DNA from 3 places in the Ruegeria sp. HKCCD6647-2 genome. Region 2 is predicted to be linked to each of the others. Evidence: riboswitches for the same ligand, from Rfam matches in the RefSeq annotation. Region 2 holds a riboswitch; each other region holds the start of a gene.
The links. Region 2 has a riboswitch for cobalamin ahead of AC2TDJ_RS08485 (hypothetical protein). Riboswitches for the same ligand answer to the same signal wherever they lie in the genome.

Region 1 (9,975 bases), on a different contig from region 2:
TCGCTCGTAGAATCAAGGGATCGGTCGCAGTCGCCAGCCTGCAGCTTGGCATCGATTGCGCCGCGTCTCCGCCATTCGATCCGACCCAGCCGCAATATTGATCGCTATTGAACTCGCCCGGATTGATGACGCCGTTCGCCTCAAGACCCAGACTTTCAAGCTTGGAGCACCCGTCATCCGAAAATGCGACCACCGCCAGAGGGTTCACCGGCGATACTCCTTCGACCGAAAGCAAGTCACCCGCGTTCATTTTCGCAACTACTGCCTCGCGCGGGGCCAACACATAGGTCTGTGTATCGGTCGCCTTTGGAAAACCCGGAAACTTGCGCCCTGGGCTGACAAACCCGGCGTTCGTGAACTGGTGCAAGATGGTCGATCCATGCATGGTTTTGTCGGATTCTCAGTTATGAAACTAGTTACAGAGGTTGATGAAACTAGTTTCATATGTCAACTCTTTCTTGATCGATCGGAAAATGGACGCAGAAACACGTGACTCCCAAAACCCTTGAAATCAAGAAACGCGCAAACCTCAGAGACGTCGCAAAAGCTGCCGGCGTATCAGTTGCCACAGTGTCTCGGGTCCTGAATGAACCAGGCGTGGTCAAAAAGGAAACTCTGGAGAAAGTTCAGCAAGCTATCGCTGAGCTGAAATTCGTTCCTAGCGCTGCTGCCCGGGCCATCAATTCCGGTCGAACACGGTTTGTCGGCGCCTTGGTGCCAACTCTGGACAACGCAATTTTCGCCCGGTTTCTTGCCGCACTGGAGCGTGAGCTTTCCAAGCATCAACTGTCGCTCATTGTTGCAACAACAGATTCGTCCCCAACGGTCGAAGCCGAAAAAGCGCAGGGCCTTGTCGATATCGGCGCAGAAGGTTTGATCATCACCGGTGCCACACATACCGATGATTTCCATGATCTTATTGAACGGACAATGCTGCCCACGATCATCACGTCCTATTTCGACGACACCAACCATTTGCCTACCATCGGCTATGACAATGCTGCGGCGGCACAACTTGCCTTGCGACACCTGATCGATCTTGGGCACCAGCGGGTCGCCGTCGTTCATGGCCCTGCTCATAACAACGATCGGACGCAATCCCGGCTGTCGGGATTGAATGCAATGGACTGGAAAGGCGAACTTACAACCTATGAGACTGACATAAGTCTTGCTGGCGGTTCAGAAATCGGGCGGCGTATTGGCGCCGCGTCGCCGAAACCGGATGCAATTCTTTGCCTTTCGGATGTCTTGGCACTTGGCGTTCTGTTTGGCCTACAGACGCAAGGGGTTAGCGTGCCTCACGACGTCTCGTTGGTCGGACTCGACGATCTGCCAAGCTCTGCCGTGGCCGTACCCGCTGTGACGACGGTTCACTTACCGGTTTCCAGAATGGGAGAACGCGCCGCGGTCGCGCTGGCGCGCTGGATAACTGAACAGGAAAGACCCAAGGCAGAACGGCTTGAGGCCGAACTGGTGGTCAGAGATTCCGCCATTCGGCACAGGAGCAGAGCGCAATAGCAATCCATTGGAAGTTGAAACACCAACTTCCATTTAGTTTACAACGGATTGAGATCGGAAAAATCACGAGTCTTTCAAGCTGTAGGACACGCTGCAAAATGGCTGGAAGCCACGCTTTGCTATTCCAATCCCAAAAGTCAGTGAGTGACACCAAACATCGGTTACAACTTGGTCCGATGTCCGCCACCGCAACAGGTTGCCGACTTGGTTACCTGTCTTCACCCGACTTGTGATTTTGGCAACAGTGTAGGAATCGCTGATTTGGAACGTGTCACGAGGCCAGTGACACTGACGCTAATTTCTGGTCACTGGGCGGCACACCAAACTTGCGCGCATATTCCCGGCTGAATTGGGTGGGACTTTCATACCCGACATCATAAGCGACCGAGGCCACTGACTTGCCGCCGCCGATCAGGAGCCTCCGGGCCTCCATCAGGCGCAGCTCTTTTTGGTATTGCAGCGGAGTAGTGGAGGTAAGCGCCTTGAAATGCTCATGGAAGGTTGATTGGCTCATCCCCGCGGCTGCGGCCAGTTCAGCCACCGGCAGGTTGGCCTTGAAACTTTCTCGGATCATCGAAATCGCCTTGGAAATCCGGCTGGCCGGGCTTTCGTGCAACAATAGCTGACGCAGCATTCCACCATGCTGGGCGCGCAGCAGTCGAAAATGGATCTCTTTCAAGACCAGAGGAGCCAGCGCCTGCACCTCGATCGGGTCATGTGACATTTGGAACAGCCGCGCCGTTGCATCGATCAGGGCGGCATCGCTGTCGGCCACGCTCATCGAATGGAAGGCCCGCTCCTGCCCCTCAGCCGCGCCGACCTCGTCATAGAGGCTGCGGGCGGTGGCCAAATCCAGCCGCAATGCCAGCGACACATAGGGTTTTTCCGGCGAAGCATCGATCACTCCGGCGTTGACAGGCAGTGCGTGGCTGACAATCAGCGACTTGCCGGCGCCATAGCGGATCGTGCGATCTTCCAGATGCGCTTCCTTGGCGCCCTGTAGAACAAGACACATGATCGGCTCATAAAACGTCGCCTCAAACTCAGTGCGGGTTTCGCTGCAAAAAGCGAACAGCCCCTCAACCCCGGTTTCAGAACCTGTCCCAAGTCCACCTTTTTCGCGGACATAGCTGGAAACACTTGAAATCAGCTCCTGCGGTATCATCGGCGTTCCTCCTGTTGCCCTAGTTTATAAGCGTTGCGGGCCCGGCACAGAACCACAAATCCCGAAGCTTCGGAGGATCAGGCAGATCATTCGGAGGATCGGGCACAGGGTTCACGGCAGCGTGCTCTACCTTCGGTGCAACTGAATTGCCGGAGCCAGAGTAATGCCGCAGACCATACTTATCACCGGAGCCTCGTCAGGAATCGGCAAAGCAACTGCAAGCATGTTTGCTGAAGACGGTTGGAACGTCGTCGCCACCATGCGCAACCCAGAGAATGCCGGTAGTCTGGCGAAACGGGCAAATGTCCTTTCCACCGCGTTGGATGTGACCAAACCTGAAACCATCACAGATGCCGTGAACCAGGCCATCGACACTTTCGGGCGGATTGACGTGCTTCTGAACAATGCAGGTTATGGCGCCTACGGTCCGCTGGAAGCGTTTCCGATGGAACGGATCGAACGGCAGTTCGACACCAACGTGATTGGCCTGCTTGCGGTCACCAAGGCGGTATTGCCGCATATGCGGGCGCAAAAATCGGGAACCATCGTCAATATCTCGTCGATTGGCGGGCAGATGACATTCCCGCTGGGCACGCTTTACCACGGCACTAAGTTCGCTGTCGAAGGCCTGTCCGAAGCATTGCACTACGAGCTCGCGGCCTGCGGCGTGAAGGTGAAGATTGTGGAACCCGGCATGATCAACACTGATTTCGGCGGTCGGTCGTTTGATTTCGCCGTAGATGAAAGCATGCCGGAATACTTGCCTGTCGTGGCAGGTATGCAGGCGGCAATGGAATCATTCGCCGCACAGGCCTCCGAGCCGGAAATGGTGGCTGGGGTCATTCGCAATGCGGTGACCGACGGCTCACCACGTTTACGTTATCGCGCCGGAGCGGATGCCGAGTCACTTTTGACCGCCCGCAAGGAACAGGATGACGAGACATTTATTGGCGGCATCAAGGCCCGTATGGGGTCTTAGAAGACCTTGGGTACAGACTGCATCAGGGAGGAAACATCATGTACAGACAAGCACTTGAAGCAGGCGGATTGGCCGTCGTGACCGGCGGCGCCAGCGGTGTTGGCTTTGCCGCCGCTGAACGGTTTGTGCAAGGCGGGCTGGGCGTAGTTCTCGCTGACCTGCCGGGTGATGCATTGGAACAAGCCTCGGAGAAGCTGCGCGCCATTGCCCAGTCGGACACACCCGTATTGGCGGTTCCAACAGACGTCAGCGATGCCGCAGCTGTCCGGACATTGGCAGAGGCGGCGTTTGATGCAGGCGAGGTTGCGGTTCTGATGAATAACGCAGGCATTGCCCGACGTTCGGGCAGTTGGGAGGAACCCGAAGCCTGGCGTGCCATGATTGAGGTGAACCTGTTTGGAGTGTTGAACGGCGTACAGGCCTTCTTGCCCCGTATGATTGATGCCGCGCGCCCCGCCGTGGTGATCAACACAGGCTCCAAGCAGGGTATCACCACACCGCCGGGCAATCCCGGATACAATGTCTCCAAGGCCGGAGTGAAGGTCCTGACCGAAATGCTGGCCCATGACCTGCGGCAAGCAAAGGCGCCAATAACCGCACATCTTTTTGTACCCGGCTTCACTTATACAGGCATGATCGCGCGCCATATGCCCGAGAAACCCGATGCAGCCTGGACCTCGGGGCAGACCGTGGATCACATGCTCAGCCGCATGACAGCGGGCGACTTTTATATCCTGTGTCCCGACAACGACGTACCGCCGGCACGCGACCAGCGTCGGGTGGCCTGGGCTGTCGGCGATATTCTGGAAAACCGCCCCGCCCTGTCACGATGGCATCCGGACTTTTCCGACGCCTTCGCCGAATTCGAAAAAACCTGACTCCGACGACTCAGCCAAGGGGAGGCCCCTAAGCCATGGCAATATCACTGAAACTTAATGGCCAGACGCATCAAGTCGACGCCGAACCCGGAACCCCTTTGTTGTGGGTGATCCGGGATGAATTGAAGCTGACCGGCACCAAGTTCGGCTGCGGTGTCGCGGCTTGCGGCGCCTGCACCGTGCACCTGAATGGCGAACCGGTCCGATCCTGCCAGACCTATGTCGAAGACGTCGAGGACGCTGAGATAACGACCATCGAGAAGATTGCCGATGACAAGGTCGGCCAGGCAGTCCAGACGGCCTGGGTTGAATTGGACGTGGTGCAATGCGGCTACTGCCAGTCCGGGCAAATCATGTCCGCCGTCGGGCTTCTTCGCGAGAATCCCAAGCCGACGGTGGCAGAGATTGACGACTACATGAACGGCAATGCCTGTCGCTGCGCCACATACCAACGCATCCGAGCGGCGATTCAACGTGCATCTGAAATGATGGAGGCCTGATCATGACCCTTAAAACCTCACGCCGTGGCTTCCTGAAATCCGCTGCCGCCGCTGCCGCCGTTCTCTATGTTGGCGCTCGCCCGGATGGTACGCTGGCCGCCGGTTCCGCGCCCGCGCAGTTAAACCCGTTTGTGAAGATTGACGCCGACGGCACCGTCACTGCCATCGTAAAGCACTTCGAAAAAGGTCAGGGACCGGCGACCGGCCTCACCACCCTGATCGCCGAAGAGCTGGGTGTGTCGATCGAGGACATCCAGTACGAATTCGCGCCGTCGGACCCTTCGCGCTATGCCAATCTGGCGTTTGGACAGTTTCAGGGCACCGGCGGGTCCACCGCAATGGCCAATTCATTCATGCAGTACCGCCAAGCCGGCGCTGCGGCGCGCGACATGCTGCTCCGGGCCGCTGCTGAAGCCTGGGGCGCTGACTCCAATTCGTTGACGATCGAAAACGGCATCATCTTAGGTGTGGGGCGGCAGGCACCCATTGCGGAATTTGTAGCCGCTGCGGCGAAAATCGACCCCCCGGCCGAGCCGCGCCTGAAAGACCCCAGCGAGTTTCGTCTGATCGGCAATGCTGCGGTCAGACGCAAGGATTCTCCTCCCAAGATCAATGGCACTGCGATTTACGCGATGGATCTGCACCTGCCGGATCAGATGGTTGTCGTCATCGCCCGTAGTCCGTGCATGGGCGGCCTCGCTTCCGGGTTTGACGAGGGGGCGGCCAGAGAAATCAAAGGTTACATCCGTTCCGCAGTCCTGCCCAACAAGGCAGGCGTTGCCGTTTACGCCGAAACCACCTGGGCCGCTTTTCAGGCACGCGAGGCAATAACCGTTGATTGGGATTTCTCCAATGCCGAGAACCGCGACTCGGGCGAAATCCGCGAACAGCTATTGGCCGCGGTTAACAGTGATCCCGAGTACAACGTTACAGGTGCGGACCAAACAACCACAGCAGCGTTGATTGACGGTGCAGACAATGTCGTCGAGCAGACCTTCTATTTCCCCCTGCTGGCACACGCTCCGATGGAACCGTTGACCTGTACCATCGAAGCCAACGAAGACGGCGGCATCACCCTGCATGACGGGGCCCAGATGCCGACCGGACCGCATTTCGCACTTGCCGAGATCTTTCAGTTGCCAATGGAAATGATCCGTATCAACACGGTGTTCGCAGGCGGCTCATTTGGGCGGCGCGCAACACCAACAGCGGACTATCAGGTCGAAGCCGCGCTTGCCTTTGCGATTACCGACCGCTCGCGACCCGTAAAACTGGTCTGGTCGCGTGAGGATGACATCACCGGTGGGTACTACCGCCCCGCCGTGGCGCATAAAGTGCGTGTGGGTCTGGACGCAAATGGAAACATCGCCGGCTGGGATCACCGCATCGCCGCCCAGTCGATCATGAAAGGCACCGCGTTCGAAAGCCTGATCGTGCACAACGGCGTGGACCACAGCTCGGTCGAAGGCGTGACCGAGAACCCCTATCAAATCCCGGGGCAGTTCATCGGTCTAAGCGATGTGGCAAAGGCCACATCTGTTCTCTGGTGGCGCTCGGTCGGACATACCCACACGGCCTACGTCATGGAGACCATGATGGACGAAGCCGCCCGTGCCGCAGGTCGCGATCCGGTTGAGTTCCGCCTGGCCCTGCTGGAAGGCAGCGGCAATGATCAGAAGCGATTGGCCGGTGTGCTAAAATTGGCGGCGGAAAAGGGCAACTGGGGCAACGCGCCCGAGGGACGCAACCAGGGCATTGCCGTTCACAAAAGCTTTGGCAGCTACGCGGCCGAAGTCGTGGAAATATCCGGCAACGCCGATGACGGGGTGAAGATCGAGAAGGTAACCTGCGCCATCGACTGCGGACTTGCAGTCAACCCGGACGTGATCAAGGCACAGATGGAAGGTGGCATCGGGTATGGTATCGGTCATGTGATGCGGGACGAAATAACCCTGACGGATGGTGTCGTAGACCAGTCCAACTTTCCCGATTTCGAGCCGTTGAGAATCGGCGATATCGGCGCAATCGAAGTTCATATCGTACCTTCCGCCGAAATGCCCACCGGAGTTGGTGAACCCGGCACCCCGCCGTCCGCTCCGGCACTGGCCAACGCCATCGCCGCGACCGGTCCGCGGGTGACGGAATTGCCAATGATCAGCAGCGGCGTCAGCTTCGTATGACAACTAACCCTGCGCCGGTCGGTTCTTAGATCGGCGCAGGGGTCCAATCGCCTATTTCCAATGTTGCACCAGTACGATTAGCTGCCTGGCGGTTCACAGATTACTTCCCACCCAGCAAATCGTGTTTTCAAAAGTTCCATATTGACGCAACCTGCGTTCTCGGGCACTCAAACGCGTGATGGTTCCCGATGGTCCACCCAAGGGATGAAAAGGGAATACGGTGAGGTCTGCCATTTGGCGCCAATTCCGTGACTGCCCCCGCAACTGTAAGCGGCGAGCGACGCCAAACAGCCACTGGTCCTTGAGACCGGGAAGGATGGCCAAGCATCGACCCGCAAGTCAGGAGACCTGCCATCAGATGTTCAACCAACCCGGGGCGGGGCGTCCTGGAAGGAGGCTTTGATGGCACGTTCGATACGTGTTTACCTGAACGGCACCTTCTGTCCACGCTTGGCAACAAGCGGAGCGGGCAATGCCAGAGACACCTGATCATTTCCTTCTGATATGCTCGACTTGTGGCGGGGAATTGCCAGTTGACGCTATTCGAAACGCGCTGACTGGCAGGCTTCCTGAGGGATTTGCTGTTCGCACCGTTGCTTGCATGGCGGGCTGCGCACAGCCAACGACCGTCGGGTTTCAGGCTGTCGACAAAGCGCAATACCTCTTCGGCAGCATTCAAACGCCGCAAGAGGTGGAAGCGCTGGCCGAGTTTGCACACCAATATCGCGACAGCGTGGATGGGTGGACCAACGCCACGGACCGACCGCGCCCGTTATTTTCAAAAACTCTTTCTCGCTTGCCCCGGATCCGATTGGAGGAGCCCTCATGACGACCTCGACCTTTCTGGCTGCGCGTGATCTCGAATACTATGCGCTCAACGGTGACGTGCTGCTGCAAGGCGCCTCGTTCGAGCTGGACGAGGGTGCGATTCTGGCAATCGCCGGCCCAAATGGGGCAGGAAAGACAACTCTTCTGAACCTGTTGTGCGGAACCGTTGAGATTGGTTTGGGCGATGTTCAGGTCAATGGGCGTAGTCTCAAACATATGCCCGCCAAAGAGCGGGCCCGCATGATCGCCGTTGTCAGCCAGCAGGAGCTTCCGGATGGCAGGTTGTTTTTGCGAGATTACGTCGCCTTGGGCCAGATTCCGATCTGGCCAGATCGTTCAGCAGAGGAGCATGCAGCAGAGCTGTCCAGAATTCTGGACCTGACGGGCCTCGGCGCATTGGCAGACAAACGCATGGCAGTGTTGTCGGGAGGCGAACGTCAAAGAGCTCATATCGCCCGCGCGCTGGCTCAGAATCCGTCCTTGCTGTTTCTGGACGAACCCACCAACCACCTCGATCCCGACGCCAAGGGGCGCATGCTGTCTCTGGTTGCCGAACTGGGCATAACGGTGGTCATGATCGTCCACGATCTGGTGATGATCCCGGAATTTGCCACGCATGTGGCGTTGATGAAATCCGCACGGCTGACCGGTTTTGGACCGGTCGCCGAAGTGCTGACCCCTGAACGGGTTCGCGACACATTCGGCGTCGATTACCTGTGCTTTCACCATGAAGGGCGCGTGATCCCGGCATTGGATATCCGAAAAACCACTGTTTCTACTTAAGAAAAGGAAAACTCTGAAATGAAGAACATCTGGTCTGTGGCGCTGATGACAGCCATGGCTGGCGGCGCTGCCGCGCATGAGGTCACCGTCGACAATTGCGGCGAGCCGCTTGTGTTTGAGTCGCAACCCGAACGCCTGGTCGTGCACGACATGAACATGACCGACATGGCCTTTGCACTGGGTCTGCAGGACAAGATCGTCGGCCTTACCGGCATCACCGGATGGTACAAGACCAGCCCGGAATTCGACACGCTGCGCGGTGACATCCCAGAGCTTGCGCCGAAATACCCAACTGTTGAAAACCTCGTGGCGGTCGAACCCGACCTGTTCTTTGCAGGCTGGTATTACGGCATGAAGCCCGGCGGCGACGTGACCCCGGACACGCTTGAGCCGTTTGGCATCAAGACGATGATCCTGTCCGAAAGCTGCGTGCATCTGGACAAGGACCGCCCCGAAGCCAGTATGAACCTGCTGTTCGATGATGTTTTGCGTCTGGGCAAGGTCATGCATGTCGAAGATAAGGCCGAGGCGTTGGTGAGCGGCTGGAAAGATGAACTCGCCGCGATCGAGGCGCAGACGGCCGATCTTCCCAAGCCGCGTGTCTTCCTGCTGGACGGGCCGGCGGACGCACCCTTTACTGCTGGTAAGTTCGCCATCCCCGACGCGATGATTGCTGCCGCTGGTGGCGAGAACGTCACTCATGACATGGACACAAGCTGGGGCCGCACCTCGTGGGAGGCGGTAGCCGCTGCCAACCCTGAATTCCTCGTGCTGCTCGACTATCAAACTGGCAACGGCGCGGCGGATACGTTCAAATTCCTGCAAGATCATCCGGTGATGTCTCAGACGGATGCAGTGAAAAATGAGCGCTGGATTGGCCTACGGTACGAGGAATTGACCCCGGGACCGGCAAATATCGAGGCGATCTCGAAGATGGTGCAGGCCATGCACCCCGTCCTCAACTAACATGGGCCGATTGGGCCTGACACTTCTGCTGGGGGCGGTCGTATTGACCGCCCTCTTGCTGATTTCAACCATCTACGGCACCACACCTATCCCCGCGGCAGACGCGTTCAACGCGGTTCTTTTGGGAACCGGGCTAGCCAACGGAGAAATGACGCCTCTTCATCGGATCGTGTTCGAC
Region 2 (9,975 bases):
CATATTCGAAATGTTCCAGTGGGTGCGCTCGCGGATCGACTGGATGGTCGGCTTGGTGGTGCCTACCAGCTTGGCAATCTGACCATCGCTGAGTTCCGGGTGGAACTTGACAAGCCACAGTATCGAGTTTGGACGGTCCTGACGCTTGGACAGCGGGGTGTAGCGCGGCCCACGGCGCTTTTCCTCGCCCGATGCCGCTGGGTTGAACTTGAGCTTCAGCTTGTGCAGCGGGTTGTTCTGCGCCGACTCGATCTCTTCCTGCGTCAGCTGGTTGTTGGCAATCGGGTCAAACCCTTTGACCCCAACGGCCACATCGCCATCTGCGATGCCCTGCACCTCAAGCTCGTGCATGCCCACGAAATCCGCGATCTGCTTGAAGCTGATCGTGGTGTTGTCCACCAGCCATACGGCTGTTGCCTTGGCCATAAGCGGTTTTGCCATCAGCCCGTCTCCTTTGAATACATCTGTCCCGTCGCCGGAATTCGGCGGCCCCGTGGTCTTGGGGCAGGTTTCCGTTGTCGGGGAACTTGGGCTGTATATAGTCGCGGCAAGGCAAGAAGGGAAGAGGCGAATGCGCCGAGGGATTTTGGGGTTGGTATTGTCGGCGTTCAGCGCGACGACGGCGCTGGCCGATGGGGAAAAGGCGGACGAGTTCGATTACTATGTCCTGTCGCTGAGTTGGTCACCCAACTGGTGCGCCCGAGAAGGCGACGCGCGCGGTTCGGACCAATGCGATGCACGGCATGACCACGGCTGGATACTGCACGGCCTTTGGCCGCAATACCATCAAGGCTGGCCTGCGTTCTGTCGCACAGCCGAAGCTCCGCCCACCCGACGCATGACCAGGCAAATGGTCGATATTCAGGGCAGTTCCGGTCTCGCCTGGCATCAATGGAAAAAGCACGGCACCTGCACGGGCCTCAGCGCGCCCGACTACTTTGCCCTGTCACGAAAAGCCTATGAGCGGGTCGAACGCCCACAGGTGTTCCGAAAACTGGATGCGTCGGTCAAGCTGCCTGCCTCGGTCGTGGAAGAGGCCTTCCTCGAAGCCAACCCCGAGCTTGAGCGGGACATGGTCACCGTCACCTGCAAACAGGGATACATCGAAGAGGTTCGTCTATGCCTGTCTCGTGACCTTGAACCGGTGCCGTGTGGCCGGGACGTTATCCGGGACTGCATGGCCCAGGACGCGTTGTTCGATCCGATTCGTTAGAGTTCCCGGTTCTGGCATTCGCGGGCGTATTCCAGCGCCTTGGCGGTGCCCTTGAGGTCAATTGCCATCACCACCTCGCCTGCCGGGTTATAGACGGTCAGGGTCTTGTTCTGCGCAATCGCATTGACGAAGCTGCGGTCGGTGAAGAAAACCGTCGCGCCGGGCACGTCGCGCTGATTGAAGCCTATGGCTGTTGCGTCAAAGCTCTTGCCGTCCAGCTCGAACCGGATCGGATAGCTCTCACCCTGTTTAATGTCGCCCCAGGCCTTGTTGTAGACGGCGAAATACCCGCGATTGCCCAGCGCGTCATAGCCCAACCGCACGACCGAGAGGTCCTGATACACCGTCTGAATCAGACACCCGTTCCCAAGCGCGGGGTCCATCATGATGTTCCATCCTTCGACAAAGCCTTTGTCGACGAGGTCTTGCGCGAGGGCAGAGGTGGCGGTGAAGGCAGCGAGGGTGAGGGCGAGAAGGCGGGTCATATAGTGTTTCCGGAAAAAAGACTGTGGAATGGCATCCACGTTACTGAATTAACAGGCGCAGCCAAGAGTATTCTCCTGTCGTGATCCAGCTATTTTCTACGGCTTCCGGCATTCGCTTATTGAAAAAGGAGTTTAGAAACCTGATGGCTCTGGGTTAAGAGAGCCTGGCGCTTCTACTGTCTCTATAAACATGACCCCCCGTACCTCGGCGACAATTCCGTTACAATTCCATCCTGAGCTTTCCAAAAAACGCGCCAGAAAAGTAAGCAGGGAAATGATTGTTTCTCAAAAAAGGCATAGTCGTTACCGCTGGAGATAGAAAACCCGCTGCGTTTCAAACTTTGGATTAGTTCCTGCTCGTCCAATGGCAGGAGGAATTCAGAGGCGATCCTTTGAGCGAACTCTTTGTCGGCGTCAGCAAAGTTACTCGGCAATCCTCGGCCAATCTCTGGCGGAACAGGAAACGGTGGATAAAGCAGCAAGTAGAAAACGACCACAACGCCGATGAAGGACGCAGCCCCTATCGTTAAGAACTTCCGCAAAAACGCCCTTATTGCTAAATGCCAAAGTAGAATAATGGTGGCTTGCGGGAAGGCTTGCAACGCCTACTCGGGCGCAAACCTACAACTCTTTCCGCGCCCTCAACGCTGCCGTAATCGTCCCATCATCCAGATAATCCAGCTCCCCCCCAATCGGCACACCCTGCGCCAGCGAGGTCAGGCGGACCTGCCCCTCCAACTGATCGGCGATGTAATGGGCAGTGGTCTGGCCATCGATGGTGGCGTTCAGGGCTAGGATGACCTCAGAAATCCCCTCGGCCATCACCCGGTCCTTGAGCCGGGGAATGCGCAGCTCATCCGGCCCGACTCCGTCCAGTGCCGACAAAGTGCCGCCCAGAACGTGATAGCGGCCCTTGAACACTCCGGCCCGTTCCATCGCCCAGAGGTCGGCGACGTCTTCGACTACGCAGAGTTCTCCGGTCGCGCGGGCCTCGTTGTCGCAGATGTCACAGATATCGGTGGTGCCGACATTGCCGCAGTTCAGGCATTCGCGGGCGGTGACGGCCACTTGCTGCATGGCGTCTGACAGAGGCGTCAACAGCAGGGCGCGTTTGCGGATCAGATGCAGCACGGCGCGGCGGGCCGAGCGAGGGCCGAGGCCCGGCAGCTTGGCCATCAGGTCGATCAGATTGTCGATATCGCTGTTCGAACTCAAGGCGCGTGCTCCTGCAAATGGGCCGGGCAATTTCTACCCGGCCAAAGATCCGTCAGGAGCTTGTATCAGAACGGAAGCTTGATGTCTTTCGGCAAGCCCATGCTTTCCGTCAGCTTGGTCATTTCTTCCTGCGCGCGTTCGGTCGCTTTGGATTGCGCGTCTTTGATGGCGGCCAGGATCAGGTCCTCGACCACTTCCTTGTCGTCACCGTTGAAGATCGAAGGGTCAATATCCAGACCTTTCAACTCGCCCTTTGCGGTTGCGGTGGCCTTGACGAGCCCGGCCCCGGATTCGCCGACAACCATCATGTTGTTCAGCTCTTCCTGCATGTCGGTCATCTTTGTCTGCAAATCCTGCGCGGATTTCATCATCTTGGCCATATCGCCCAAGCCGCCAAGTCCTTTGAGCATCGATCGTCTCCTGTAAATCGGTTTGCCGCCTAAATACGGATGCCATCGGCGCGGCACAAGGGGCGAGGGTGCTCCCGCCCGTCGTCAAGGTCTTTTGCAAGACCTTTCCTCCCCTTGGGCCCGGCAGCGCGGGCTCTGCCCGCGCTGCCGGGCCCAAGGCCGTTCAGGGGAATCGGCGTCAGCCGATGGCCCGTGGCGGACGCGGGAGGGTTTGGTTTTCGGAAGGGGTTCATACCACACGAACAGAATTCAATCCGTCGGCCGCTGTCACCGAACAGCAGATGGATTTGAGCGTGCGTGGGTGGCCATAGTCCCACGGGCGGCCCCGGTGCAGGGTCGCGCGCTCATCCCAGATCAGAACGTCGCCCACGGCCCATTGGTGCGAATACACATATTCCGGTCGCGTGCAGAAGGCCAACGCGTCCTCGAGTATCGTCTGGCTTTCCTCATGCCCCAGCCCCTCGATCGCGAAGGCATGAGAGGCGATGAACAGCGCGTCTTCGCCCGTGACGGGGTTGGGCCAGATCGCGCGCCAGGGGCGGTCGGGCCATCGGGTCATGAAGGGCAAAGCCGCCAAATCGGTCGAGATTTTCGACCGGGAATGTGACAGGCGATGCCAGACGATCGCGTCCTTCAGGGCGGATCGCAGACGCTCCGGCATGTCGGCCCAGGCGGCTCGGGTCGAGGCTAGCTCGGTCTCACCGCCGCTGGGCGGTACGATCTTGGCGGTCAGGATATTGATCAATGCGGGGGTTGGCAGAAATGTGCTGTCGGTATGCCACAACATGTTGGCCTGCAGGTCCAGCAGGCGCAGGTCATCCTTTGCGCGCAGCCCGTCCTTGGTCTGGTTGGTGAGTTCGGGAACCTCAAACTCAAGAGGACGGCCTGCTGCCATGGCCTCGCGATTTTCCAGTGGGCCGAAAAGCTCGGCCAGTCGAATGTGATCCTCGTCCGAGATCGATTGGGCAGGGAACAGAAGCGCCGAATGGGTCTCGAATGCCTGCCTGATCTCCGGGTACAAATTTTCTTTGGTGACTGCGCGCAGATCGACATCGTGAACGGTCAACCCGAAACGGGGGTGCAGCGGTGTTGTGTGCATCAAGTTCCTCCATCATCTGCGTAATGGCAGGGTCCGATCGTCCGCTGGAACAATCTGCCTCATTTGCGACACATGGCGCGCGCGCTGGGTCAATCCTCTTCGAACGGGTCCCACTCGTCTTCGACCTCGGGCAGCGCTTCGGTCTCGACTTTGGCGGCGCGTTGCTCGGGCGTTTCGATTTTGGTGATCTTGGCGTTCGGGAACTGAGCGAATACGGCCTGCACAAGTGGATGCTCTTTGGCTTCGCTCTTCAGCGCTTCTTCGGCGGCGTTCTCTTTCTCATAGATCGTCTCGCCGCCGCCTTCGTTCACAACGGTCACGGCCCATCTATTCCCGGTCCACCTTTGCAGCGCGGTTCCGAGCCGTTGAGCCAGATTGGCCGAGGCGCGTTCGGTGGGTTGGAACTCGATCCGGCCCGGTTGATAAGCCACCAGCCGGAGATAGCTTTTGACTTCTTCAAGCAAGACCCCATCCCGGTTCGCGCGGATCAGTTCGACCACATGATCGAATGTGGGATAGCGTGCCAGCGCGGCCTGAACGTCCTGTGCCAGAGCTGCCGTGGGTCCTCCGCTGTTTCCGGTCGTAGATGCAGCATAGGCAGGTTGCCCCGTGTGTTGGGTCACAGGCGCGGTATTCCCCGGTGCGGAAACACCGCCGCCGGGCCCACCAATGGGCGGCGGAGGCACGTCTTGCAGGCGTTTCAGCAGTTCCTGCGGACTTGGCAAATCCGCGACATGGGTCAGGCGGATAACTGCCATTTCCGCGGCCATCATGGCGTTTGGCGCGGCGGAGACTTCTTCCAGTGCCTTCAGCAGCATCTGCCACATCCGCGTGAGGACACGCATCGGCAGGGCCTCTGCCATCTGCTGGCCACGCGCGCGTTCATCGGGAGAAACCGTCGGGTCTTCGGCAGCGTCGGGTGTGATCTTGACGACCGACACCCAGTGGGTGATCTCGGCCAGATCGCGCAGAACGGCCAACGGATCCGCACCTTCGGCATATTGAGCGCCCAACTCGGTCAGGGCGCCCGCCGCATCCCCACGCAGGATCATGTCCATCAAGTCCAATACCCGGCCCCGATCGGCAAGCCCCAGCATGGCGCGGACCTGATCGGCGCTGGTTTCTCCTGCTCCATGGGAAATGGCCTGATCCAGCAGTGAGGTTGCGTCGCGTGCGGACCCTTCCGCAGCGCGGGTGATCAGGGCCAGCGCGTCCTCGGCAATCTGCGCACCTTCTGAATCCGCGATCTTACGCAAAAGGCCGATCATGTCTTCGGGTTCGATCCGGCGCAGATCAAATCGCTGGCACCGGGACAGAACCGTCACCGGAACCTTGCGAATCTCGGTTGTGGCGAAGATGAACTTCACATGCTCGGGCGGTTCTTCCAGCGTCTTGAGCAGCGCGTTGAACGCGCTGGTCGACAGCATGTGAACCTCGTCGATGATATAGATTTTGTAGCGGGCTGAAGCCGCGCGGTAGCGGACGCTGTCGATGATCTCGCGGATGTCGTTGACACCGGTGCGACTGGCAGCGTCCATCTCCATCACGTCGACATGGCGGCCTGCCATGATCGCTACGCAGTGTTCGCATTTTCCGCAGGGTTCGGTCGTGGGGCCGCCATTTCCGTCAGGACCGATGCAGTTCATGCCTTTCGCAATGATGCGGGCGGTCGTTGTCTTACCGGTCCCGCGAATGCCGGTCATGACGAAGGCCTGCGCGATCCGGTCCGCCTCGAACGCGTTTTTGAGCGTGCGCACCATGGCATCCTGGCCAACCAGGTCTGCAAAGGTTTCCGGGCGATACTTGCGGGCGAGAACCTGATAGGCGGGGCTGGGCGTGTCGGTCATGTCTGCTCTGGCGGATTCGAGTTACGCCGCAGCGTAGAGCGCCCCGACCTCCGCGTCCACCGCAGGGCGGAACGAAATTTGTTTTGAAAGTCGCCGGGTCGGGATAGAACCTGCCGGCAAGGTGAAATTGGAAACCCGATGGCTCAGTTTGAAATCTACGACTTGCCGCTTGGCGGCGGCACGTTGGCATTGTCACCCCTTCCGGGGCGCGGTGGAGACTACGCCGCCGATCTGGACACGCTCAGAAACTGGGCGCCGGACATCGTAATCTCTATGACCTCTGCGGCCGAGTTGACGCAAGGAGGAGCTGGAAGTTTTGGCCAGGACGTCAAAAGCAATGGGGTCCGGTGGGTTCATCTGCCCATCGAGGATTTCGGATCACCACCAGCCGAAATAGTCGAGCGATGGCCGGTAGTTAGCAAGACCGTGCTGAGGACTTTGTCGCACGGAGGTCGGGTCCTGGTGCATTGTCGTGGCGGGTGTGGTCGATCCGGAATGGTGGTTCTGCGATTGATGGTGGAAAACGGTGAAGCGCCCCAGGCGGCGCTGTCCCGACTACGCGCAATTCGCCCCTGTGCCGTCGAAACTGACGGGCAGATGCGCTGGGCCGTGGGAGCCGCCCGCGCACCTTATTCGCAATAGGTCAGGCCGTTGCGAAGGCTTCCGCCTGCACCGGATGGCTGGGCGCCAGTGCTACCGCTTCCAGTAATGCGCAGGGCGGGTTGCTGATCGCCTGAGAGGGCAGGGACGTCAGCTCTGTTCCAAACATCAGCTCGGCGTAATCATCCAACCTGTCAGAACTGGTTTCGGGATCCGCGCCGCAATAAATTCTCACCTGGTCAGGTCGCGCGCGAAAGCGGGCGGAACATCCTTGCGGGCAGTGTGTCAGGTCCGAACTGCCTTCGATTTCGAACTCATTCGTGGTCGAATGCCCTGCTGCTGCAACGGCTTGAACCATGGCGCGCGCCATGCGGGCGAGCGCGGGGCAGGTTTTGCCGGTGCGCTGGCAAATGGTAGCTGTGAATTGATGTGTCTCGGTCTTCCAGATCATGCTGCGCCCTCCGCGCGTGGGACGAAGGGTGAGAGATCGGGAAAGGCTGCAAACTGCGACCAAATCCCGCCCGGACACCCCGCCCGAGTTTCGGTTTCAAGTTCTGATGGCAGGTCTCCTGACTTGCGGGTCGCTGCTTTGCCGACCTTCCCAACCTTTCGGTCAGTGGTGTTTCGGCATCGCTCTCCGCTTACAGTTGCGGGGGCAGTCGCGGACTTGGTCCCAACCGGATCAACCGGGGTGGACCGCACCGCGTTCCCTTTTCATCCCGGCCATCGTGAGAGGGCGCGGGAACCATCACCGCATCGCTAGCGGTTGCAGTGTGGCCGAGTCAAGCAGATTGGCCATTCAATGGTTCGCGAGACTTTTTCAGCGCGGTAAGTGGACGTTTGGTCACCTTAATCCGGCCTTGACTCGGAGGGGTGGATAGGGCCGATTGAGCGAGTGAACTGATCGGTTCAGTTAGGGCTGGAGAACAGATGTTGGACGCTCGGTATACGGTGATTGCCGAAGATATTCGGTTCCCTTCGGGGCCGGCCATGCTGTCGGGGCGTTTGTATTTACCGCATTCCGACCCGCAAACCGTTGTTGTGCTGAACAGCGCGACCGGGGTGCCAAGGGATTATTATCGGCATTTCGCGCAGTGGCTTGCAGCCGAACGGGGTATGGCCTGTCTGACATATGATTATCGGGATTTCGGCCATTCCCTTTCGGGCCGATTGAAGGAATCGACAGTCACAATGGCAGATTGGGCACTGGTCGATATGCCCGCGGCCCGGGCCGAGATGCGACGACGGTTTCCGAACGCGCAACACTGGACAATCGGCCACTCGGTCGGTGGAATGCTCGGTCCTTTGCAGCCGGATATCGAGATGATCGACCGAATGATCTGCGTTTGCTCGGGCTTGGTCACGTTGTCAGATCACCCGTGGCCCTATCGCGGGCTGGCCGGGTTGTTCTGGTATGGCCACGCGCCGTTGGCCGTGCATATGCTGGGCTATCTGCCCGGCAAGGCGCTTGGCTTCGGCTCGGATCTTCCGCCGCAAGTGTATTGGCAGTGGCGCAAGTGGTGCACATCACCATCCAGCTATGTGCCCGAGACCGGTTCCAGCCTGCCCGCGGTGGATTGGTCCCGGGCCGGAGGACCGGTTGATCTGTTCGCATTCACCGACGATCAAATGGTTCCGCCCAACGCGGTCTGGAGGCTGGCTGATCTTTATGGACCAGACGCCAATCGCATCCTCATCGACCCGCAGGACACTGGGCTGACCGGCATTGGTCATATCGGGGTCTTTGCGCGCCGAAGTGCGGCTGTCTGGCCCCGATTGATCGAGAAGTAAGGGACGCCGGGTCTCGGCGCCCCATCTTGTCAAAGCCCGGTGCGCGAGGGTTTGCCGCGCGTCGCATTGCGCACCATTTTCCCGAATGCCTTATCACGGGCACGGGCTTGCGCCACGGTATCGGAATTGCGCATGTCCTCTCGCCGCAATTTGCGCCATCGAACCAGCCGGTCAGGGTTCAGGGTGCCTTCGTCCACTGCGCCGAGGACGGCGCAGCCGGGTTCGGTCTGGTGTTCGCAATCGGAAAAGCGGCAGTTCTGTGCCAGCTCAACAATGTCGGAAAAGACCTCATCCACGCCATCTTTTGCGTCCAGCAACCGAAGGGCACGCATACCCGGCGTGTCGATCAGCCAGCCACCATTTCGCATCCGGTACAGGGCTCGTGCTGTTGTGGTGTGCCGACCGCGCGCGTCGTCCTCACGAATATCGGCGGTCGAGTCCTGCGATCCGGTCATGACATTCGCGAGCGTCGTTTTCCCAACACCGGAGGACCCAACCAATGCAGCCGTTTGACCGGACGGGCACCAATCCAGCACGCGGTGTACGTCTTGCGCGTTCCACGCGTTCACTGACAACACGGTCTGAAGTGGGGACAGCGCTTGCGCCTGATCCACGTATTGCTCAGCGCTTTCACAGATATCCGCCTTGGTCAAAACGATGACCGGGAAACACCCCGCCTGATGGGCCAGTGCGAGGTAACGTTCCAGCCGCGCAAGGTTGAAATCTGCGTTGCATGAGCTGACGATGAACAGAACATCCACATTTGCAGCAATCAATTGCGTGTCAGCCCCGGTTCCGGCGGCACGGCGCTTCAGAAGGCTGCGACGATCCAGCAGACGCTGAACGCGGTTTTGCGCATCGCACAGCACCCAATCGCCGACCGCGAAATCGCCCGTCTGGCGGCCTCCGGTCAACAAAGCTGCTTCTCTGTTCGGGTGGTGCCCAAACAACCGATCACGATGAACCGCCGTTACGCGGAATGGATTCAACTTAGGGTGTGCCGCTTGCTGCGCGGCGAAATGAGAGGACCATCCCAGGTCCGAAAGGGTAAATGACATTGGTCTGCCTGTGTTCAGGTACAGAAAGCCCAGCAAATGGCGAACGCGCATCTGCGGGCGATGTGTTCAGGCAGTCGAGTTGATGGGTGAAATCAGAACCGCGTTGCCTGAAGGGTCATTGCTACAATCATAAACGCCCTCCTGCGGCTGATGGTTCGGATAAGTGAGAGGTTGGACATCGACCCAAGCGGGGCTCGTTGTGGCTGCTTCCTTCCGGACCTGACCAGGTTGGCGAGGCGCTCGCCCGCGCCAACCTC
Region 3 (9,975 bases), on a different contig from region 2:
TAGTCCGCGTACGGAAGCAGAAATGCTCGACGACGACAGCAACACTTTGGTTATTGGTACGAATGATGAGGGCGCGAAAGAGATCAAATCGGTCTTTGGCTCCAAGGCATTTAACTATGCCAAACCGGTTTCGCTTATTCGAGAGTTGGTACGGCAGGCCACCGGGCCGGAAGACCTTGTACTCGACTTCTTCGCAGGCTCCGCGACCACCGCACAGGCGGTGATGGAACTTAATGCGGAAGATGGCGGCAATCGCCGCTTCATCATGGTATCTTCCACCGAGGCCACAGAAGACCACCCAGACAAGAACATCTGCCAAGACGTGACCGCAGAGCGCATCCGCCGACTGAACGTCAGCGACGACAAGAAATATGCTGACCTCGCAGCAGGGTTCGCCTATCTGCGCACGCACGAGATTGCGTTTGAAGACCTCGATTATGACCTGCAGCCTTCCGACACTTGGACAGCACTGGAGGCAATGCACGACCTGCCGTTGACGCAATACGACCCGGACGCAAAATGGAACCTGCACAACGGCGAAGAAACTGCGCTGGTGCTTGTTGACCGCTTCGACCCCGCTCTGTTCGAATGGTTGCAGGGACGGGACCGGCAAAACCTTTTCGTCTATGCATGGGCGCCGGGTCAGATCGCACAGCACCTTGAAGGTATCCATGTCGACATCCGCCCAGTACGGGAAACGCTTGTGAAGCGGTTCCAGCAATGACGAAGCGCCTTTCACTTGCCCGCTATCAGACCCGCGCCGTGGACGCGCTGTCGGGTGTGGTCCGTAAGGTGGCAGAGTTACACGACCGCAACCCAGACCAAAGACAAACCGTCTCGCTCAAAAGCGGCGTGACGCTCCTTCAGAGCCCGACGGGGTCTGGCAAGACACTTGTACTGGGTCGGGCGCTGGAGGGCCTCAGAGGGGCGCTAAGCCGCCCTGTGGTGTGGCTATGGTTCGCCCCCTACTCTGGGCTCGTCAATCAGACCCGCGACGCTCTGGTGGCCCAATGTGGCGGGCTGCGCATCCGTGACGTGGCGAAGGACCGGGAGGCAATCGGGACGCGAGATGGCGACGTATTCATCCAGACGTGGGCGACGGTCGCCGCCAACAACAAGGACGCCCGGAAAGTTCGGCGCACGAGCGAAGCTGCGTTGTCCTTTGACGACCTGATCGCCAGTTTGCGAGACGCAGGCTTCTTTGTCGGGGTCGTGATTGATGAGGCCCATTTGAACTTTGGCGCTTCTGCCTCAGCAGCGGCCAAGTTCTACCTCGACCACATCCAACCCGACTTTACCATCCTTGCGACGGCCACTCCGAACGACGACAAACTCGAAGCCTTTGAGCGGGTCGCCGGGATCGAAGTCGCAAGTCGGGTCATTGTCCCACGCGCCGAGGTCGTGGACGCGGGGCTCAACAAAGTAGGGCTCAAGCTGGGCCTAATCCGCTTCCGTGAAGGCGACCGCGATCTGATCGACCATGAGCAAGCTACGCTACAGGCCGGGTGGACACAGCACCGCCGGGTGCACGAGCGGCTGAAAGAGCGCGGGCTGGCGGTGACACCCTTGATGCTGGTGCAGGTTGAAGACCAAGCCAAGGGTGCGGAAGACCCGGTGAAACGCGTGCGAGACAAGCTGGTGGAGATCGGGGTTGAGGACAGGGCAATTGCAACACATACCTCCGGCCAACCGGACCCGGACTTCCACTCGCTCGCCTACGACCCGGACATCCACGTTCTAATATTCAAGGTTGCGGTAGCTACTGGGTTTGACGCACCACGAGCGTGGACCTTGGTTTCGGTGCGCCCCAATCGCGGCCGCGACTTCGGCTTGCAGATCGTGGGCCGCATTATGCGAGTGCACCCCTCTGTGCGCCCCATACATGGGCAAGATGCCCTCTTAGACAGTGGCTATGTGCTACTGACAGACCCGTACATGCAGTCAGGGCTCCAAGCCGCCGTGGACGAGTTGAAGGCTGTGCAGGAGAGCATTGACCTCATCACCGACAACCTCGACGTTTATGAGTTCGGCAATGCTGATAAGCCCGTGGTTGCGTCGGAAGCACCGCGACCTAACTTTACACCTCGGGCACCTCACGACGCAGACGACAGGCAACAGCGCCTAACTAACCTCATCGAACAAGGCGTGGTGAAGGCAGAAGTGCAAGAAATGACCGACGCGGAGCAAGACCGCGCCATTGTTGCAGGCGAAACTTGGCAACACATGAGCAGTACACCACTATTTGGCGAACTGCCGGAAAGCGCCAAGCCGGGCACCTCGATAGTGAAGCCCAAGCCGGAGTTTCGCCCCTACCCAATCCGCAAGGACTTGGACTTACCGAAAGCACTATTCAGGGAGCTACCGCCAGACCCAACCAAACTGAATGACCTTGTGCAGGACATCGCAAAGGAGTTCTGCCGTTCAGCAGGAGTAACAGGGCTTCTGCAGCGCAAACTAGCGAATGCGCACCTTGACCTCCGTGACTTGTTTGCCGCTGAGGTGCAGGAAACAATCGACCTACGGCTGAGACTTTCCAATGCTAGGGTAGCAGAGAAGGCACAACTTGCCTTCAACTTCAACGACGCTATCGACCCACGACAGTTGAAGCGAGCACTGGTCGAAGAACTCCGGGCAATAGCCTATGAGAAGGGCTTTGACGCCGAAGAGCAGGACCTCCGACGCGCTATTGACCTTGCCGGGATGCTGGAACCAGAGAAGCTGAAAGACGCAATCAAGACCGCCCAAGCCCGCAATGTTCGGGTTGACAGTAGCGAACCAGTGCCCTTGCAGTACTTCGGACCAGACGGACTAGGAGAGGCCGAAAAGTCTGCATACGGAGTATTCCCCCACCGCCTGAACAAGGAGGAACTGGGCTTTGCGGAGTTCTTAGACGCCGATACGACAGGGACTGTCAAATGGTGGATGCGCAATCCGGAGAACGAGACTTGGGCAACAAGGCTTATCCTTCCTTCAGGACATCGTTTTTTCCCTGACTTCATCGTCGGAGTTAGTGGGCGAACCACGCGAGACACTATTGCACTGGTAGAAATCAAGGACGATGGTGAGACAGGTCGGCTCCAATCAGATCGGAACACCGAGAAAATACGTGTCCAGCACCGCGAGTACCGCAATGTCTTCTGGACCTTCCGTTCAGATGGTCAGTGGGTGCGCGCGCGTTACGCCGAAGGCTTGCACAAGATCGTTCCCGAGGACCTCTTTGACCTCAAGACACTAGTTTACATCGCCTAGGCAACGTGACCCAAAAACCCGACACATTTTTCCGAGCCCCCATCTATTACCCAAGGTGGGGGCACTTCCCCCGTACCCCCTATGCGACCGGATTGCCACTGCCGAACCCATCGGACTTAGTGGCCCGTCCTAGGAGAGAAGAAGTGCCCACCGTCACTGGCCTTGACGCGATCTGCCACGTTGACAAAACACCACTAGGTGCGTCACAAGTGTGACACGAAGTGCGACACAGACCTCAACCTCGCACCCGATTATTCAGGCCTACCAATGGCTTAGAAAAATGGTAGCGGGTCCGGTACTCGCCTCCATCCACTCAGCCACCCGCCCCGGCCGTTTACTATATCCGCTTTGCCAGTCGCATTTTCCTTTCAAGTGCAATTGCATCTGAGAGCTTGGCCCGGATCACTTTCTCCCTGAACTATCCGTGCGCAAATCTGAACAACCTTGCAGCGAAGAAACCGTTTCAACACGGATCACGCCCCGATCTCTGCGCATTCAATCGGGCAACAGATAAATGGTCAGGTAACACAAAAGCTGAAAGCCCCCCTGAACCATATGGTTCTCTTCAAGATCAAAGTTCATAACTGTTTGATCAGACAGAAAGAACGCAAGCCACAGGCCCAGCGAGACAATAAACGCAGCGTCGACCCGTTTGAGCCACAGATCCTTTTTTGAGTAGGGCGTTATTGCCGCGACGGCGAACAACAAGGTCGACAATAGCAGCCAGATAATAATGCCAACAAACAGAGTGACATCTACGGCCGTGGACGCTCCGAATTGTTCAAGCGTCTTTTTCAGGAACGGATAGTTGTGACCGTCAAACCACGGTGTCGAGGTCACGCCCAACAGTTCCAAACCGCCAATGAAATCAGTCAGAAAAGCGAAGGCCCACCACAGCAACCAGAATATTACCAACGCTTGCTTGAAGAGAACCCGCATTTATGCCACCCCTAAAAATCCGCAGACAATAAAACGACTTAAATCACAGAGTACGCCGATTTCCGAAAATCCAGAAATCAGATCAATTACGTCTGGGGCCAAGCGCCAAGTAACGCATTGTGTGCCAAGGGTGCATCAGCAGTATTTTTTGGTATGCCTACCTTCGATAGCGCAGTTTAGGCAGGCATCCGATCAAAGTCGTCCTGTTATCCCGCCGCCCGGTTCTGCGGGATAACCTCGTATCCGGGCTCTTCGGGTTCGTCGTCCAACATCTCCGGTGGGAAGCCGGGCGCACGGATGTCCAGCCCTGTGGCCTCTTCCAGACGTTTGATAATGTTGGGGGACAGTTCACGCTCCCCAAAACGGGCGATTCCGTCCTCGAATATCTTGATCAATACCGGATTGATTTCCAACGGAACCCCGGCACGGTCGGCCACTTCCTGAAACAGGCCGATATCCTTTTTCACAAGGTCCATCGTGAAAGAAATATCGCGCGAGCCATTCAGGATGACCTGACTTTCGGTTTCGTGGACGAACGACGTCCCCGAAGAAATCTTGATCGCCTCATAGGTCGTGCCCAAGTCCATCCCGGCCGCCTTGGCCGTAACCAGCGCTTCGGCGCACGTGATCAGGTTGGCCGTGGCCAGATAGTTGGTCAGCACCTTCAATACCGAGGCCGAGCCCAGTTCGCCGGTATGCAGAACACGCCGCCCCATCGTTGTCAGAAACGGCAATATCTGTTCGAACGTTTCGCGATCACAACCTGCAAAAATCGAGATATTGCCAGTTGCCGCCCTGTGGCATCCCCCCGAGACCGGACAGTCGACCGCCTTACCTCCACGTTCGATGACCATTGCACCCAGACGTTTCACCTCGGCCTCGTCGGTGGTGGACATCTCCATCCAGATCTTGCCGGGTCCGACCTCGGGCAGCATCTCCTGCATGACAGCGTCCGACGCCGCAGGCGATGGCAGGCAGGTAATCACCGCATCACAGTCGCGCATCAGCTGGGCCGGTCCTTCCGCGGCCTTCGCGCCTTTGGCCACAAACTCCGCAACCAAATCCGGGTTCAGGTCATGCACGGTCAGATCAATACCGTTGCGCAGCAATGAACCCGAAAGCTTGCCGCCTACATTTCCCAGTCCGATGAAACCCACTTTCATATTATTGTGCTCCCTGTTCGCATTCTGCGATCCATGGCACCATGGCCCGTCACAATACGTCATGCCGCCCAGCGACGCCGGCAGGTCGCTTTTCACCCCCTGAGGCACAAGAAGTGTGCGACTCGCTTGACAAGGCGCCCACCGGTGCCGCATGTCGCATCCGTTGGTGTCCATTTTTGGATGAAAAGGGAATGCGTCAGCGGTTATCCGTCAAACGCAGCCGCCCCCGCGACCGTGACCGGAGAGGGTGCCCAAAGCCACTGGCCCGCAAGGCCGGGAAGGCGGGACATCCGACAGAACAACCGTTCTGACATCCGCAAGCCGGGAGACCTGCCAGCACCCGAAGTTGAAACCGGGCGGGGTGTTCCGGTGTCGGGCCCATGTCGCACACGTGGCCCGCATGAAACCCCGTCCCCCGCGAAGAGGATTTGGGGGGATGAGAGACATGACAGAGACGGCGCCAGTCGAGCTGCTGGTCTGCACTACGTGCCGCCGTGGGTTGCCGATTGAAGACGACGCGGAACGGCCCGGCACCCTTCTGCACAAGGCGCTGGAAAGGGCCAACCTGCCCGAGGGCATTACCCTGAAACCGGTCGAGTGTCTGTCGAACTGCGATCAGGGATGCTCAATCGTGTTGCGCGGTGGACCGGATCGCTGGACCTTCGTCTATGAAAACCTGAACGAAACCGATCATGTCGACGTCATCGTCGACGGCGCGACCAAGTATCTGGCCACCGAAGACGGCCTGGTCAAATGGCGCGAGCGCCCCGAGCATTTCCGCAAAAACTGCGCCTCGCGCATCCCCCCGATTGGAGCCTGAGAATGAGCACTCTTGAGAAACTTCCCGTCACCGTGATCACCGGCTTTCTGGGCTCGGGCAAAACCACGCTTGTGCGCCACCTGATGCAGAACCCGCAGGGCAAGCGTCTGGCCGTTGTGGTCAATGAGTTCGGCGATGTTGGCGTCGATGGTGACATCCTGAAGTCCTGCGCAATTCCGGATTGCCCGGCGGAAAACATCATGGAACTGGCCAATGGCTGCATCTGCTGCACCGTGGCTGACGATTTCATTCCGACCATCGAAGCACTAATGGCACTGGAGCCGCGCCCCGATCACATCCTGATCGAAACTTCCGGCCTCGCCCTGCCGAAACCGCTGCTGAAGGCGTTCGATTGGCCCGATATCCGGTCCAAGATCACCGTCGACGGCGTGATCGCTCTGGCCGATGCCGAGGCCGTCGCCGCTGGGCGTTTTGCGCCAAATGTCGAAGCGGTGGACGCGCAGCGTCTGGCCGATGACTCGATCGACCACGAAACACCCCTGTCCGAGGTGTTCGAGGATCAGATCTCATGTGCAGACATCATTCTGTTGACCAAGCCCGACCTGGCCGGCCCGGAAGGCGTCGCCAAGGCCAAAGAGATCATCGCGGCCGAGGCCCCACGCCCCTTGCCCGTGGTCGAAGTGGCCGAAGGCGTCGTGGACGTACGCGTTGTTCTGGGTCTGGAAGCCGCAGCCGAGGATGACATGGATGCCCGTCCCTCGCATCACGACGGCCACCACGATCACGAGCATGACGATTTCGAAAGCATCATCGTCGAGCTGCCGGAACAGACCGACCCGGCGGAACTGGTCGCCAATATCGAACGTCTGGCCAACGAACTGAATATCCTGCGCGTCAAAGGCTATGCCGCCGTCCAGGGCAAACCCATGCGCCTGCTGGTGCAGGCTGTCGGTGCCCGCGTGCGCCACCAGTACGACCGCCCATGGGAACCCGGCGAAGAGCGCCGCTCGCGACTGGTGGTCATTGCCGAGCATGACGACATCAAAGAGGCCGCAATCCGCGATATCCTCGTGGGAGTTGCCGAGGCCGCCGAGTAACCACACATGCACGTCGTCTTCCGCGAAAGCCACGGGTTAGAAGAAACCGAGACCCCAACCGATCTGGGCCAGAGCCCGGCGGATCTGGTGGTGCTGTCCTTTTCCGACAGCGACCTTGGCGCTTTTGCGGCGGGTTGGCATCGCGGGGGCGGGCCGGAGGGGCGGATGCCCACCCTGCGGCTGGCCAATCTGACGGCGCTGAAACACCCGTTGTCGGTCGACACCTATGTGGATCAAACGCTGGAGGGGGCCAAGGGCATCCTGATCCGCTTGATCGGTGGCGTGCCCTATTGGTCCTACGGTCTTCAGCAGGTTCTGGCGCTGGCGCAGGCCAAAGGCATCGCGCTGGCCGTTCTGCCGGCAGACGGGCGCGAAGATACGCGGCTGGATGACTATTCCACCCTGCCCGTCTCGACTCTGCGGCGGCTGGCGCATCTGTGTGATACCGGTGGTGAAGTCGCAGCGCAGGCTGCGCTGGCGCAGATGGCATTGGCGGCGGGGCTTTATGCCGGGCCGGTGATGGGGGCAAAAACCCTGCCCGAATGCGGAGCATGGTGCCCCGATCGCGGCGTTATCCCGGTGGACAAGGCCTTCTCGGGCGACGCGAAACGCATACTCGTGACCTTCTACCGCGCCTATCTGACGTCAGCTGACACTGCCCCGATTGCAGCCTTGATCCGCAGCCTGCACGCGCGCGGATTTGAGGCGGTCGGCTTGTTCGCACCGTCCTTGAAGGCGCCAGCATCTGCTGATTGGCTGCGCGAGCAAGTCGTGGCGCTGACCCCTGCGGCCATTATCAATGCCACCTCTTTCTCGGGCAAGGGCGCGACGGGCACATCGCCTCTGGATGCAGCGGGTGTGCCAGTGTTCCAGATTGCCCTCGCGACCTCACGCCGCAAGGCTTGGGCCGAGGCGGAGCGCGGCCTCTCCCCTGCCGATCTGGCAATGCATGTGGTGCTGCCCGAGGTGGATGGGCGCATTTCGGCGGGCATCGCATCCTTCAAGGAGCCCGGAAAGCGCGATCCGCATCTGGAATACTCCCGCTTTGCCCACCGGGCCGAACCCGAGCGGATCGAAGCCATCATCGACCGCGTCACCGGTTGGCTGGCCCTGCATGACAAGCCCAAGGCGGATCACGTGCCGGCGCTGGTGCTGTCCACCTATCCCGGCAAGGACTGGCAGATGGCCCATGCGGTGGGTCTGGATGCGCTGGCCTCCGCCGAGGCGATGCTGTCCGATCTACAGGCCGAGGGCTATGACACTGCCCCGGCTGAGCCGATCGCCGAGACACTTCTGGACGCCCGCATCTCGTGGCCGCTGGACGAATACCTGACCGAGCTGGCGGACCTGCCCGAGAAATTGCGGACCGACCTGCAAACCGTCTGGGGCGAACCGGAAGACGACCCCTCTTTCATCGACGGTGCCTTCCACTTCACCGCCCTGCGTCGCGGCAACGCTCTGGTCGCGCTGCAACCCGAACGCGGCACGCCCGAGCTGCGGGATGACGACTACCACGACCTGTCGCGCACCCCGCGCCACAGCTATGTCGCCTTCTACCTATGGCTGCGCAAGGGCCTCGGCGCGGACGCTCTGATCCATATCGGTGCCCATGGTACGCTGGAGTGGCTGCCGGGCAAGTCGGTCGCTTTGTCCAACGAATGCTGGCCCGAAGCGCTGATCCGCGACCTGCCGGTGATCTACCCGTTTATTGTCAATGACCCGGGCGAGGCCGCGCAGGCCAAACGCCGGATCGGCGCGGTCACTCTGGGCCATATCCCGCCCCCAATGAAGGAAAGCGGAACGCCGGACCGAATGGTGCGGCTGGAATCGCTGCTGGATGAATTCTCGAACGCCGACGGGCTGGACCCCAAGCGCCGAGACCGGCTGCAGGCGGATATCCGGGATGAGGCGCAGGCCATCGGACTGGAGAACGATCTGGGCCTCGACCAGGCCACCTGCACCGCCGAGGCAATCACCCGCATCGACCGCTTTGTCTGCGACATCAAGGAAAGCCAGTTCGGCGATGGTCTGCACATCTTTGGCCGCGTCCCCGATGTGACCGGTAATTTCAACCCAGCTCCTTCGGCCCATGCCGAGCGCTGCGCCCTGATCAATGCGCTGGCCGGAAAACGGATCGAAGCCGGTCCCTCGGGCTCACCCTATCGCGGGCGGTCGGATGTGCTGCCCACAGGGCGAAACCTCTATACAACGGACCCGCGCTCAGTTCCGACCCGTGCTGCCTATACGCAGGGCGTGAAACTGGCCGAGGAACTGGTCCGACGCCACCTGCAGGAGGAAGGTGACTATCCCAAGGGGCTGATCATCGATCTGTGGGGCTCGGCCACCATGCGCACGGCAGGCGAGGAGTTCGCCATGGCGCTGCATCTGCTGGGCGTCAAACCCGTCTGGGACAAGGGCTCAGAGCGCGTCTCCGGCATCGAGGTGCTGCCGATCACCGACCTCAGCCGCCCGCGCCTGGACGTGACCCTGCGGGTCTCGGGTCTGTTCCGGGACGTCTTCCCGACACTTTCGGCGCTGTTTGGTCAGGCGGTACGGGCCTTGTCCGAACGTGACGAGGCACCGGACTGGAACCCCTATGCCGGGCAGGCCCCCGCCGTGCGGGTCTTTGGCCCAGCACCGGGCAGCTATGGCCTGAACATGACGCACCTTTCCGAAACTTACACGGACGAAGCGCGCGAACAGGCCGGGCAAGCTTGGCTTGAGGCCAGTTCCTTCGCCATCGAAG

Region 1: it holds a riboswitch for cobalamin, as region 2 does, so the genes downstream of both, AC2TDJ_RS12835 (DUF1636 family protein) here and AC2TDJ_RS08485 (hypothetical protein) in region 2, are expected to answer to the same signal.
Region 3: it holds a riboswitch for cobalamin, as region 2 does, so the genes downstream of both, AC2TDJ_RS12205 (DUF1636 family protein) here and AC2TDJ_RS08485 (hypothetical protein) in region 2, are expected to answer to the same signal.

What each region holds. Positions count from the first base shown of each region.
Region 1 is NZ_JBWVBD010000004.1:284,904-294,878, forward strand. It holds gene AC2TDJ_RS12800 (DUF1989 domain-containing protein) at 1-385, opposite strand, end outside; gene AC2TDJ_RS12805 (LacI family DNA-binding transcriptional regulator) at 490-1,518, shown strand; gene AC2TDJ_RS12810 (AraC family transcriptional regulator) at 1,790-2,683, opposite strand; gene AC2TDJ_RS12815 (SDR family oxidoreductase) at 2,847-3,662, shown strand; gene AC2TDJ_RS12820 (SDR family NAD(P)-dependent oxidoreductase) at 3,701-4,540, shown strand; gene AC2TDJ_RS12825 ((2Fe-2S)-binding protein) at 4,576-5,040, shown strand; gene AC2TDJ_RS12830 (xanthine dehydrogenase family protein molybdopterin-binding subunit) at 5,043-7,220, shown strand; cobalamin riboswitch at 7,383-7,590, shown strand; gene AC2TDJ_RS12835 (DUF1636 family protein) at 7,693-8,049, shown strand; gene AC2TDJ_RS12840 (ABC transporter ATP-binding protein) at 8,046-8,831, shown strand; gene AC2TDJ_RS12845 (ABC transporter substrate-binding protein) at 8,850-9,797, shown strand; gene AC2TDJ_RS12850 (FecCD family ABC transporter permease) at 9,799-9,975, shown strand, end outside.
Region 2 is NZ_JBWVBD010000002.1:504,413-514,387, reverse strand. It holds gene AC2TDJ_RS08525 (DUF1013 domain-containing protein) at 1-441, opposite strand, end outside; gene AC2TDJ_RS08520 (ribonuclease T2 family protein) at 572-1,213, shown strand; gene AC2TDJ_RS08515 (hypothetical protein) at 1,210-1,698, opposite strand; gene recR (recombination mediator RecR) at 2,320-2,913, opposite strand; gene AC2TDJ_RS08505 (YbaB/EbfC family nucleoid-associated protein) at 2,979-3,323, opposite strand; gene AC2TDJ_RS08500 (TauD/TfdA dioxygenase family protein) at 3,553-4,422, opposite strand; gene AC2TDJ_RS08495 (DNA polymerase III subunit gamma/tau) at 4,512-6,269, opposite strand; gene AC2TDJ_RS08490 (protein-tyrosine phosphatase family protein) at 6,408-6,911, shown strand; gene AC2TDJ_RS08485 (hypothetical protein) at 6,913-7,320, opposite strand; cobalamin riboswitch at 7,412-7,634, opposite strand; gene AC2TDJ_RS08480 (alpha/beta hydrolase family protein) at 7,800-8,660, shown strand; gene rsgA (ribosome small subunit-dependent GTPase A) at 8,690-9,718, opposite strand; RNA gene ffs (signal recognition particle sRNA small type) at 9,880-9,975, opposite strand, start outside.
Region 3 is NZ_JBWVBD010000004.1:147,240-157,214, forward strand. It holds gene AC2TDJ_RS12185 (site-specific DNA-methyltransferase) at 1-724, shown strand, start outside; gene AC2TDJ_RS12190 (DEAD/DEAH box helicase) at 721-3,249, shown strand; gene AC2TDJ_RS12195 (hypothetical protein) at 3,745-4,188, opposite strand; gene AC2TDJ_RS12200 (NAD(P)-dependent oxidoreductase) at 4,395-5,414, opposite strand; cobalamin riboswitch at 5,499-5,703, shown strand; gene AC2TDJ_RS12205 (DUF1636 family protein) at 5,797-6,171, shown strand; gene cobW (cobalamin biosynthesis protein CobW) at 6,174-7,229, shown strand; gene cobN (cobaltochelatase subunit CobN) at 7,236-9,975, shown strand, end outside.